DNA from 3 places in the Pseudomonas sp. R4-15 genome. Region 3 is predicted to be linked to each of the others. Evidence: predicted binding sites of a transcription regulator. Region 3 holds the regulator's gene; each other region holds the start of a gene.
The links. Region 3 encodes sigma-54, which starts transcription at its own class of promoters, with help from an activator protein. Its sites were predicted from a motif close to ANTGGCATNNANNTTGCTNT; they were not measured.
Positions count from the first base shown of each region.

Region 1 (3,977 bases), 1.5 Mb from region 3:
CAGGATGCCGTCGAGCTCTTCGACGCAGGCGCGCAACGAGCGTGGAACATCCGGGCGCAGGAGCAACAGCTCAGCGACCTTGGCAATGCGCGGCGAGCCACGGTAGATCTCCGCGAACGCCTCGAACGACGACAATGCGCGCAGCAATGCGCTCCATTGGTAGTACGAGCGCGCCGAACGGTCGTCGAGGTCCTCGTCATCACCCAGCAGCTCATAGCGCGCATCGAGCAGGCGCAGGGTGTTGTCCGCGCGCTCGATGAAGGTCCCCAGGCGAATGAAGCGATAGGCATCGTTGCGCATGATGGTGCCGAAGGTCGCGCCGCGGAATAGATGCGAGCGCTCCTTGACCCATTCGCAGAAGCGACTGATGCCATAGCGCGGCAGGCCCTGGGCGGAAATACCACGCATCTCCAGCCACGTGGCGTTGAGGTTTTCCCACATGTCCGCGGTAATGCGTCCGCGCACCGCATGGGCATTGGCGCGCGCCGGTGCCAGGCAGTTGTAGATGCTCGCCGGGTTCTCCTCGTCGAGGGCGAAGAAATGCAGCATGCGCTCGGCGTGCAGCGCGCCATGACGCTCGAGATAAGCGTCCATGGTGCCGGTACTGAGCAGCGGCATCGCCAGCTCGTCGAGGCCATCACCTCGGCCGTTCTGCGGCATCAGTGACAGCGAGTAACTGACGTCGAGCATGCGCGCGAGATTTTCCGCGCGTTCCAGGTAGCGTGACATCCAATAAAGGTCGGAGGCGGTTCTCGATAGCATTTGTCAGTCCTCCACCACCCAGGTGTCCTTGGTCCCGCCGCCCTGCGACGAGTTGACCACCAGCGAGCCCTCGCGTAGCGCGACACGGGTCAAACCACCTGGCACGACACGGGTGTCCTTGCCGGAGAGCACGAAGGGGCGCAGGTCGATGTGCCGCGGCGCTATGCCGTTTTCGACGAAGGTCGGGCAGGTGGAGAGACTCAGCGTCGGTTGGGCGATGTAGGCCTCAGGACGAGCCTGCAGGCGCGCCCTGAAGTTTTCGATCTCCTCCTTGGTCGCCGCCGGTCCCACCAACATGCCGTAGCCACCGGAGCCCTGCGCTTCCTTGACCACCAACTCCGGCAGATGCGCCAGCACATGGGACAGTTCTGCCGGCTTACGGCACTGGTAGGTCGGCACGTTCTGCAGGATGGGTTCCTCGGAGAGGTAGAAGCGGATCATGTCCGCGACATAGGGGTAGATCGACTTGTCATCCGCCACACCGGTACCGATGGCGTTGGCCAGCACGACCTGGCCGCTGCGATAGGCCGAGAGCAAACCGGGCACGCCCAGCATGGAATCCGGATTGAAGGCCAGCGGATCGAGGAAGGCATCGTCGATACGCCGGTAGATCACATCGACACGCTGTGGCCCGGAGGTGGTGCGCATGAAGACACGCTCGTCACGCACGAACAGGTCGGCGCCCTCCACCAACTCAACACCCATCTCACGGGCGAGGAAGGCGTGCTCGAAATAGGCACTGTTGAAACGCCCCGGCGTCAGCACCACGACACTCGGATTATCCAGCGGGCTGGAGCTCTTGAGCGCTTCGAGCAACAGGTTCGGGTAGTGACCGATCGGCGCCACCCGCTGCATGGAGAACAGCTCGGGGAACAGCCGCATCATCATCTTGCGGTCCTCGAGCATGTAGCTCACGCCACTGGGCGTGCGCAGGTTGTCTTCGAGGACGTAGTAGGTGCCGTCGCCGTCGCGGACGATGTCCACCCCGGAGATATGCGCGTAGATGTCGCGGTGCAGCTTCAGGCCGCCCATCGCCAACTGGTAGCCATCGTTGGCCAGCACCTGCTCGGCGGGCACGATGCCCTCCTTGATGATGCGCTGGTCGTGGTAGATGTCGGCAAGAAACATATTCAGCGCTTGCACACGCTGGATGCAGCCACGCTCGATGATCTGCCATTCGCTGGCGGGAATCGCGCGCGGGATGATATCGAAGGGAATCAGACGTTCAGTGCCCTGCTCGTCGCCGTAAAGCGTGAAGGTGATACCCGCTCGATGGAACAACAGATCGGCCTCGCGTCTGCGCTGCGCCAGTTGCTCCTCGGGCATCTCCTTGAGCCATCGCTCGAACGCCTGGTAATGCGTGCGGGTATTTCCGCTCGCGTCATGCATCTCATCATAGAAAAGGCGGGACATTCTGAGCTCCTTGTCCGAGTCTCTGAACCATGGCAAGCCGCGTGCCAGGCATTAAATCCTTTTAAAACATATGCTTAGGCATCAAGCACAACTGCAATGCACCATTAAGGTTCAGAGGCATGCAACCGCGAAACGATAAGCGCACCAATTTGGGATGGTGATACCTCCACAGTAGACCGTTACCAGAGCTCGAGGTTGTCACGGCGCAGGCACAAATCACAAGAAGAGCAACGTCCGTAGCAGCAGCGACATCCAACAGCGCTCTACGGTAGGCAGCGCTGGCCAGTAGCGCGCTCGTGGCGCCGCTACGCCAAACTGAATCGGAAGACAATGCGCCCGTGACGGGCGACTAGAGCGCGACGGGTTTGCGCCCGGCCATGGCATGCGCCAGGGTACCGCCGTCGACCAACTCCAGTTCACCGCCCAAGGGAACACCGTGGGCGATACGCGAAACGACCAGGCCACGCGGCATCAGCAGTTGCGCGATGTAGTGGGCGGTGGCTTCACCTTCCACGGTCGGATTGGTGGCAAGAATTGCCTCGCTCACGGCCGAACCCTCGATGCGCGACAGCAACTCGGGGATGCCGATCGCCTCGGGCCCGAGCCCGTCCAGCGGGGACAGGTTGCCACGCAGGACGAAATAGCGCCCGCGGAAGCCAGTCTGCTCCACGGCGAACACGTCCATGGGACTTTGCACCACGCACAGCAGGCTGTCGTCACGGGACGGATCGGCGCATTGCGGACAGAGCTCGTCTTCGCACAGGGTGCGGCAACTGCGGCAGTAGCCCACGCCTTCCATCGCCCGGGTCAGCGCCTGGGCCAGACGCACCCCGCCACTGCGATCACGCTCGAGCAGTTGCAGCGCCATGCGCTGGGCACTCTTCTGGCCAACGCCCGGCAAGGTGCGCAAGGCATCGATCAACTGGCGGATCAGGGGGCTGAAACTCATCGGGCGGCAACTTCGTAATGGATGGGCAAGCATGATCGAATCGGCGCCGCGACAGATCGCGGCGCGCGCAGGGATGCCACCTTAGAACGGCATCTTGAAGCCCGGCGGCAACTGCATGCCGGCAGTCATGCCGGACATCTTTTCCTGGCTGTTCTGCTCGATCTTGCGCACCGCATCGTTGACTGCAGCGGCGATCAGGTCTTCGAGAATGTCCTTCTCTTCCTGCATCAGGCTGTCATCGAGGCTCACACGCTTGACGTCATGGCGACCGGTCATCACCACGCTGACCAGACCGGCACCGGATTGCCCGGTCACCTCGGCGTTGGCCAGTTCTTCCTGCATCTTCTGCATGCGTTCCTGCATCTGCTGGGCCTGCTTCATCAGGCCGGCCATGCCACCTTTCATCATGACGGGGTCACCTCGGTTTTCTGGGTATCTATGGGTTCGATGGTACCGTCGCGGATCACCGCGGCGAATTGCTGCATCATTTGTCGGACCAGCGGATCAGCGTGAATCGCCTCCTCTGCCTCCTTCTGGCGCAGCAGCCGCTTGCGTGCGGCCGCCTGTGCCGGCGTTTCCTGGGTCGGCTTCTGTACTTCGACGCGCAGTTGCACCGAGCGCCCCAGATGCGTGTCCAGCGCGTCGTTCAAGCGGCGCAGCTGGGTGGCGTTGAACAGGGCACTATGCGCCGGGTCCAGGTGCAGCAACCAGCAGTCGGCCTCGACCGAGATCAAGCTGCAGTTGGCTGCGATGCTCCCGGTCAGACCCGCCAGGCCCAGACGCGGGAACAATTCGAGCCACTCGGCCGCAAGACCGCTGGCCGGTTGGACATCGGCCAGCTCCTCCGCCTCGA
Region 1 is NZ_CM147293.1:3,111,010-3,114,986, forward strand. Features, by position in the region: gene ACYRGX_RS14855 (alpha-E domain-containing protein) at 1-762, opposite strand, end outside; gene ACYRGX_RS14860 (circularly permuted type 2 ATP-grasp protein) at 766-2,175, opposite strand; gene recR (recombination mediator RecR) at 2,525-3,124, opposite strand; gene ACYRGX_RS14870 (YbaB/EbfC family nucleoid-associated protein) at 3,206-3,532, opposite strand; gene dnaX (DNA polymerase III subunit gamma/tau) at 3,529-3,977, opposite strand, start outside.
Region 1: ACYRGX_RS14860 (circularly permuted type 2 ATP-grasp protein) is a predicted target of sigma-54. The motif match lies at 2,205-2,224, and genes of this name have one in related genera.

Region 2 (3,977 bases), 880 kb from region 3:
CAGTTGGTGGGGCAGAACCGCCTAGAGCTGTTGTTGTTCCGCCTGGATGGCAATCAGATGTACGGCATCAACGTCTTCAAGGTGAAGGAGGTGCTGCAGTGCCCCCGCCTGACCGTGATGCCCAAGTCGAGCCGGGTCGTGCGGGGCGTGGCGAACATCCGCGGCGGCACCATTCCGATTCTTGATCTTTCCCAGGCCATAGGTCGTCGGCCGTTGCAGGAACTCAAGGACAGCTTCGTCATCATCACCGAGTACAACAGCAAGGTTCAGGGTTTCCTGGTGCGCTCGGTCGAACGCATCGTCAACATGCATTGGGAGGGCATCCATCCGCCACCCAAGGGCGCCGGCCGTGAGCATTATCTGACAGCGGTCACCCGGGTCGACAACCAGTTGGTGGAGATCATCGACGTCGAGAAGATTCTCGCCGAGGTGGCTCCGATGCGGACTGAAGTGTCCGAGGGCATCATCAAGGAAGACACCCTGCAGCTCGCTGCTACCAAGCGCGTTCTGATCGTTGACGACTCGTCGGTGGCGCGCAAGCAGGTCCAGCGCTGCCTGGAGTCGGTTGGCGTAGAGGTGGTAACGCTCAACGACGGTCGACAGGCGCTGAATTACCTCAAGGCCATGGCAGAGCGGGGCGAGAAGCCAAGCGCCGAGCTGTTGATGATGATCTCCGATATCGAAATGCCGGAAATGGACGGATATACCCTGACGGCTGAGGTTCGCAACGACCCTCGGATGTCGGACCTGTGCATTCTCCTGCATACTTCGTTATCCGGCGTGTTCAACCAGGCGATGGTGAAGAAGGTCGGTGCAGACGACTTCCTCGCCAAATTCCGACCTGACGAACTCGCCGCCAAGGTCATCGAACGCATCGGTCCCGCTTCCGGGGCCTGATGCGCAAGCTCTCCATAGAGGCAGCGTAACGTCAGTGTCTTCCACCAATTTGGATTTCGAACAGTTCAGGGTCTTTCTGGAAAAGGCCTGCGGCATCTTGCTGGGGACGAACAAGGAGTATCTGGTCTCCAGTCGCCTCAACAAGCTGATGCGCGAGAACAACATCGCTAGCCTCGGTGAGCTGGTGCAGCGTATCCAGAGCCAGCCGCGCGCCGGCCTTCGGGAAAAGGTCATCGACGCGATGACCACCAACGAGACGTTGTGGTTTCGCGATACCTACCCGTTCGAGGTCCTCAAGACCAAGGTGTTGCCAGAAATGGCCAAGGCCTCGGGTGGGCAGCGTTTGCGCATCTGGTCGGCGGCGTGCTCTTCGGGGCAGGAGCCGTACTCGTTGTCGATGAGCGTGGACGAGTTCGAGCGCACGAACCTGGGTCAGCTGCGTGGCGGCGTGCAGATCGTTGCGACGGATCTCTCCGGTGCGATGCTCAATGCGTGCCGCAGTGGTGAGTACGACAGTTTGGCGTTGGGGCGGGGCCTTTCCAAGGATCGACTTCAGCGTTTCTTCGAGCCGCGCGAGGGTGGCCGCTGGGCGGTAAAGGCGGCGATTCGTTCTCGCGTCGAATTCCGTGCGCTCAACCTTCTGGAAAGCTACGCCACGCTGGGCAAGTTCGATGTGGTGTTCTGCCGCAACGTGCTCATCTATTTCTCTGCCGACGTCAAGAAAGACATCCTGCGGCGCATCCACGCCACTCTGAAACCTGGGGGCTACCTGTTCCTGGGCGCTTCGGAGGCGCTCAACGGCTTGCCCGACCTTTACCAAATGGTTCAGTGCAGTCCGGGAATCATCTACCAGGTCAAATAGGCCTGCTCGCGCTTGCCGCTCTGTGACGGTTTCCCGTCACGGGGCGGCAAGGTGGCCGCCGGCAAGGCGGTAAAAACTTGCCGCTCCGTCCATGAATTGGCGGGCGAACTTCCAAGTCGTTGAAATTAAAGAATTTTATATTCTGGCATGGCGTTTGCTAATTCGTTAGCGAGTAAAATCGCGGCGAGGCATCAGCCATGACCATCAGTTTCGACAAAGCCTTAGGCATTCATCAGCAGGCGCTGTCATTTCGAGCGCAGCGCGCGGAGTTGCTGGCGAACAATCTGGCGAATGCCGATACGCCCAACTACAAGGCGCGTGACCTGGACTTCAACAGCATTCTGCAGGCCCAGCAGCAGCGTCTACAGAATGGGGCGCTGTCTGTCGCGACCACCAGCAGCAACCATCTCGCGGGCCAGGGCGATAGTTTTGGGGAGCCGGGGTTGCTCTACAGCACGCCCGAGCAACCTTCGATCGACCAGAACACCGTCGACGAGAACGTTGAGCAGGCCAAGTACGCGCAGAACGCGCTGGACTACCAAGCCAGCTTCACGTTCCTCAACAGCAAGCTCAAGGGCTTGATGAACGCCATTCGCGGGGATTGATCGCCATGTCCTTATCCAACATTTTCGGTATAGCCGGCAGTGGAATGAGTGCGCAGAGCGTGCGTCTCAACACCGTGGCCTCGAACATCGCCAACGCCGAGTCGGTGTCCTCCAGTATCGACCAGACCTACAGGGCGCGACATCCGGTGTTCGCCACCGTATTGCAGCAAGCTCAGGGGGGCGCTGGTAACTCACTGTTCGGCGGTGAGGATGAGGCCGGTCGTGGCGTGCGCGTGGCTGGCGTGATTGAGGACCAGAGTGAATTGATGGCGCGCTACGAGCCCAGCAATCCGGCGGCCAACGCCGACGGCTACGTCTACTACCCGAACGTCAACGTCGTCGAGGAAATGGCCGACATGATATCCGCCAGCCGCGCTTTCCAGAGCAACGCCGAGCTGATGAACACCGCCAAGACGATGATGCAGAAAGCCCTGACTCTGGGGCAGTAGCCCAATAGCTGAGTACTAGACCATGAGTATCGAAGTAAATGCGGCTGGCTCTGTTCTCGATCAGTACCAGATAAAGTCTGATAGCAGTACCTCGAAGAACGACGAGCTGGGGAAGGACGCGTTCCTTCAATTGCTGGTGACCCAGTTGAATAACCAAAGTCCGCTGGAGCCCCAGGGCAATGGCGAGTTCATTGCCCAGTTGGCGCAGTTCAGTCAGGTCGAGGGCGTTCAGGAACTCAACGACAGCATGAGTTCCCTGTTGTCCGGGTTCCAGTCTTCACAGGCGTTGCAGGCGTCTTCCCTGGTGGGGCGTAAGGTCATCGTGCCTGCGGAAACTGCGCTGGTGGATACCAGTAAGCCTTTCGATGCCAGTCTCGTACTTCCTGAAAGCAGCGGGAACGTCTATGTCACCGTCTATGACGGGGCAGGGGCGGTCGTATCGCGTGTCAATCTTGGCCAGCAAAAGGCTGGGAACATCAGCTTCTCTTGGGATGGCAAGGGTGCGGACGGGGAAACGCTACCCCCGGGCACCTATAAGTTCGAGGCTCAGGCAACCTACGGGGATGAGACCAAAGGCTTGTATACGCTGCTGCCGGCTAACGTGGACAGCGTGACCCTTGCGCAGGATGGCGGCCAGATGATGCTCAATCTGGCTGGTGTGGGCAGTGTCCCTCTCTCCCAAGTTCAAATCATCGGCCAATAGCGCCTCGGTAATGATCGCCGGCGCTCCGGCGAAGGAGTAATTCATGTCTTTCAACATCGGACTGAGTGGCCTTCGAGCTGCAAGCCAAGACCTTAATATTACCGGGAACAATATTGCCAACGCGGGCACTGCCGGTTTCAAACAGTCGCGCGCGGAGTTTGCGGACGTTTATGCGGCGTCGATGATGGGTGGGTCGGGCTCGAATCCTCGGGGGAGCGGCGTTCTTCTGGCGAATACCTCGCAGCTCTTCAATCAGGGTAACGTCAACTACACGCAAAACGCCTTGGATTTGGCGATCAATGGCAATGGCTTCTTCGTTACGAGCAACAACGGAGATATTTCCTATACGCGGGCGGGGTATTTTGGCACCGACCGTGATGGCTACATTGTAAATAACCTGGGTTATAACTTGCAGGGCTATACGGTGGATGCCGAGGGGACCTTGCAAAATGGCGTCGTCG
Region 2 is NZ_CM147293.1:2,459,433-2,463,409, forward strand. Features, by position in the region: gene ACYRGX_RS11710 (chemotaxis protein CheV) at 1-897, shown strand, start outside; gene cheR (protein-glutamate O-methyltransferase CheR) at 932-1,759, shown strand; gene flgB (flagellar basal body rod protein FlgB) at 1,957-2,364, shown strand; gene flgC (flagellar basal body rod protein FlgC) at 2,370-2,813, shown strand; gene flgD (flagellar hook assembly protein FlgD) at 2,836-3,516, shown strand; gene flgE (flagellar hook protein FlgE) at 3,560-3,977, shown strand, end outside.
Region 2: flgB (flagellar basal body rod protein FlgB) is a predicted target of sigma-54. The motif match lies at 1,901-1,920, and genes of this name have one in related genera.

Region 3 (3,977 bases):
ATCCTTAATGCAGATCGCGATGGCGGATCTGGACGTTCTTCAGCGCTTCGCGCAGGCTGCCACCGATGCGTTCGGCAAGGTAGACGGAGCGGTGCTGTCCGCCGGTGCAGCCGATCGCCACGGTGACGTAGGCGCGATTGCTGGCGGCGAAGCGCGGCAGCCATTTGCGCAGGTAGGTGTCGATGTCCTGGAACATCTCCTCGACGGAAGGCTGTTCCTCGAGGTATTCGGCAACCGCCGCGTCCAGCCCGGTCTGCTCGCGCAGCTCGGGCTTCCAGTAGGGATTGGGCAGACAGCGCACATCGAACACCAAGTCGGCATCGACCGGCATGCCCCGCTTGAAGCCGAACGACTCGAAGAGAAAGGCGGTGCCGGTGTCCGGGCGATCGAGCAGGCGCAGCTTCAGGCTGTCGCGCAACTGATAAAGATTGAGATGGGTGGTGTCGATCTTCAGATCGGCAAGGTCGGCGATGGGCCCCAGCAGCAGTGATTCGTCACGGATCGCTTCGGCCAGGGAGCGGGTGGCGCTGGTCAGTGGATGACGGCGGCGCGTCTCGGAGAAACGCTTGAGCAGCGTGTCGTCCTCGGCATCGAGATAGATCACGTCGCACTGGATGTGCCGGGCGCGCACTTCGTCGAGCAGTTCCGGAAAACGCTGCAACTGGCTGGGCAGATTGCGTGCGTCGATGGACACCGCGACCTGCGGCTGCAGCAGTTCGGTCTGCAGCAGCGCCCGCTCCGAGAGTTCGGGAAGCAGGGCGGCAGGAAGGTTGTCGATGCAGTAGAAACCGCTGTCCTCGAGCACGTTCAGTGCGGTGCTCTTGCCGGAGCCGGAGCGGCCGCTGACGACGATCAGGCGCATGGCGGTGGCCCGCTCAGCGTCCGTTCTGCACGTCGACCACGATCTGGTACAACGCGTCGGCGCTGTCGGCCTGATGCAGGCGCTCGCGTACGTCGGCGCGGTCGAGCATGCCGGCGATCTGCCGCAATAGCTCCAGATGCTCATCGGTAGCGGCCTGGGGCACCAGCAGGACGAACAGCAGGTCGACCGGAGCGCCGTCGATGGCGTCGAAGTCGACGGGCGTTTCCAGACGCAACACGGCGCTGATCGGCGTCAGGCAGCCGGCCAGCCGGCAGTGGGGGATGGCGATGCCATTGCCAAAGCCGGTCGAGCCGAGCTTCTCACGGGCGATCAATGCCTCGAAGATGTCTTGGGCGGCGAGTTCGGGAAGGTCGCGGGCAACCAGGTTGGCGATCTGTTCCAGAACGCGCTTCTTGCTGCCGCCCGGCACGCCCACGAGGACGCGGCCGGGGGTCAGGATGTTGTCGAGTCTTATCATCGGTTAGGGGTCAGCGGGCGGTCGCGCCCTGCTCTCGATTGAGCTGCTTTTCCTTGTATTTGATCAGTTGCCGGTCGAGCTTGTCGGCCAGCAGGTCGATGGCGGCGTACATGTCGTCGTGCTCGGCATTGGCGACGATCTCGCCGCCGGCAATGTGCAGGGTGGCCTCCACCTTCTGCTTGAGTTTTTCCACTTCCAGGATCACCTGGACGTTGCTGATCTTGTCGAAGTGCCGCTCCAGGCGGGTCAGCTTCTCCTCGATATAGTCGCGCAGGGCGTCGGTCACATCCAGTTGATGGCCACTGATGTTGACTTGCATGCTGCTTCTCCTTATCACCGTTGTTACTTACGACTTCGGATATCGCATGGCCGTCAGATCAGTCGCTTGCGTTCGCTGGAGGGCGCAATGCCCAGGGATTCCCGGTATTTGGCGACTGTCCGGCGGGCCACCTGAATGCCCTGTGCCTCCAGTAAACCAGCGATCTTGCTGTCGCTCAACGGCTTTTTAGCGTTTTCCGCAGCGACCAGTTTCTTGATGATCGCGCGGATCGCGGTCGACGAGCATTCGCCGCCTTCCGCGGTGCTGACGTGGCTGGAAAAGAAGTACTTCAGCTCGAAGATGCCGCGCGGGGTGTGCATGAACTTCTGCGTGGTCACGCGGGAAATGGTGGACTCGTGCATGCCCACCGCTTCGGCGATGTCGTGCAGGACCAACGGCTTCATCGCTTCCTCGCCGTACTCGAGGAAGCCGCGCTGATGCTCGACGATCTGCGTGGCGACCTTCATCAGCGTCTCGTTGCGGCTCTGCAGGCTCTTGATGAACCAGCGTGCCTCCTGCAACTGGTTGCGCATGAAGGTGTTGTCGCTGCTGCTGTCGGCGCGGCGTACGAAGCCGGCGTACTGCGGGTTGACGCGCAGTCGCGGCATGGCTTCCTGGTTGAGCTCGACCAGCCAGCGTTCGTTGTGCTTGCGGACGATGACGTCGGGCACCACGTATTCGGGTTCGCCGGTCTCGATCAGGGAGCCGGGACGTGGATTGAGGCCCTGGATCAGCTCGACGATCTGCTTGAGTTCGTCTTCGCGCAGCTTCATGCGCCGCAGCAATTGGGCGTAGTCGCGGCTGCCGAGCAGGTCCAGGTGGCTGCTCGCCAACTGGCGGGCCTGTTCCAGCCAGGGTGTGCGTGGCGGCAGTTGGGCGAGCTGGATCAGCAGGCATTCGCGCAGGTTGCGTGCACCGACACCGGCGGGCTCGAACTGCTGCACCCGGTGCAGGACGACCTCGACCTCGTCCAGTTCGATCTCCAGCTCGGGATCGAAGCCGGCGGCGATTTCCTCGAGGCTCTCCTCGAGGTAGCCATCGGGGTTGATCGAATCGATCAGGGTCATGGCGATGAGTCGGTCGGTGTCGGACATCGGCGCCAGGTTCAACTGCCAGAGCAGGTGGCTCTGCAGGCTTTCGCCGCCGGAGGTGCGGGCCGTGAAGTCCCACTCGTCGTCGTCATTGCTGGGCAGGCTGCTGGCGCTGGTCTGGTAGACGTCTTCCCAGGCGGTGTCCACCGGGAGCTCGTTGGGGATGCGCTCGCTCTCGCTCCAGTCGCCTTCCTCGCTGTGCTCGGCATGCTCGGAGGTGGGCACGCTGCTTTCCTGGAAAGCGATTTCCTGGCTGCTGGGGTTCTGCAGTTCGTCGCCATCGGCCAGTGGGTCGGAATGGTCGAAGTCCTCACCATCCTCCTGGCGTTCCAGCATGGGATTGGCTTCGAGCGCCTCCTGGATTTCCTGCTGCAGGTCGAGCGTGGAAAGTTGCAGGAGACGGATGGCCTGTTGCAGCTGCGGCGTCATCGTCAGCTGCTGGCCCATCTTTAGAACGAGCGATGGTTTCATGGCAGACCTTGTATGCAGGCGTCTATGCGCCGTCCAACTGCGTAGCGCTCGCGGCGCGCTCTGGAAGCAAATTATATGCCTGATATCGGGGGATATTTCCAGCGCTTATTGCGCGCCAGCGATGGACGCCCCGCGACGCTTGCGCGCGGGGCCTCCCTGAGGCCTAGAGGCGGAACTCGTGCCCCAGATAAACCTCGCGTACGAGGTCGTTGGAAAGGATCTCGGCGGCACTGCCTTCGGCGATCAGTTGGCCGTCGTTGACGATGAAGGCGTTCTGGCAGATGTCCAGGGTCTCGCGCACGTTATGGTCGGTGATCAGAACACCGATGCCCTTTTCGCTGAGGTGGCTGATGATCTGCTTGATGTCACCGACCGAGATCGGATCCACGCCGGCGAAGGGTTCGTCGAGGAGGATGAATTTCGGGTCGGTGGCCAGTGCGCGGGCGATTTCCGCGCGGCGGCGCTCGCCGCCGGACAGGCTCATGCCGCGGCTGTCGCGGATGTGGTTGATGTGGAACTCCTGCAGCAACTCTTCCAGACGGTGCTCGCGACCGGCGCGATCGAGGTCTTTGCGCGTCTGCAGGATGGCCATGATGTTCTCGGCCACGCTGAGCTTGCGAAAGATCGAGGCTTCCTGCGGCAGGTAGCCGATACCGGCACGGGCGCGCCCGTGCATCGGCTGGTGGCTGAGGTCCTGATCGTCGATCAGCACGCGGCCCTGATCGGCACGAACCAGGCCGACGATCATGTAGAAGC
Region 3 is NZ_CM147293.1:1,581,874-1,585,850, forward strand. Features, by position in the region: gene rapZ (RNase adapter RapZ) at 5-862, opposite strand; gene ptsN (PTS IIA-like nitrogen regulatory protein PtsN) at 876-1,340, opposite strand; gene hpf (ribosome hibernation-promoting factor, HPF/YfiA family) at 1,351-1,659, opposite strand; gene ACYRGX_RS07430 (RNA polymerase factor sigma-54) at 1,713-3,221, opposite strand; gene lptB (LPS export ABC transporter ATP-binding protein) at 3,385-3,977, opposite strand, start outside.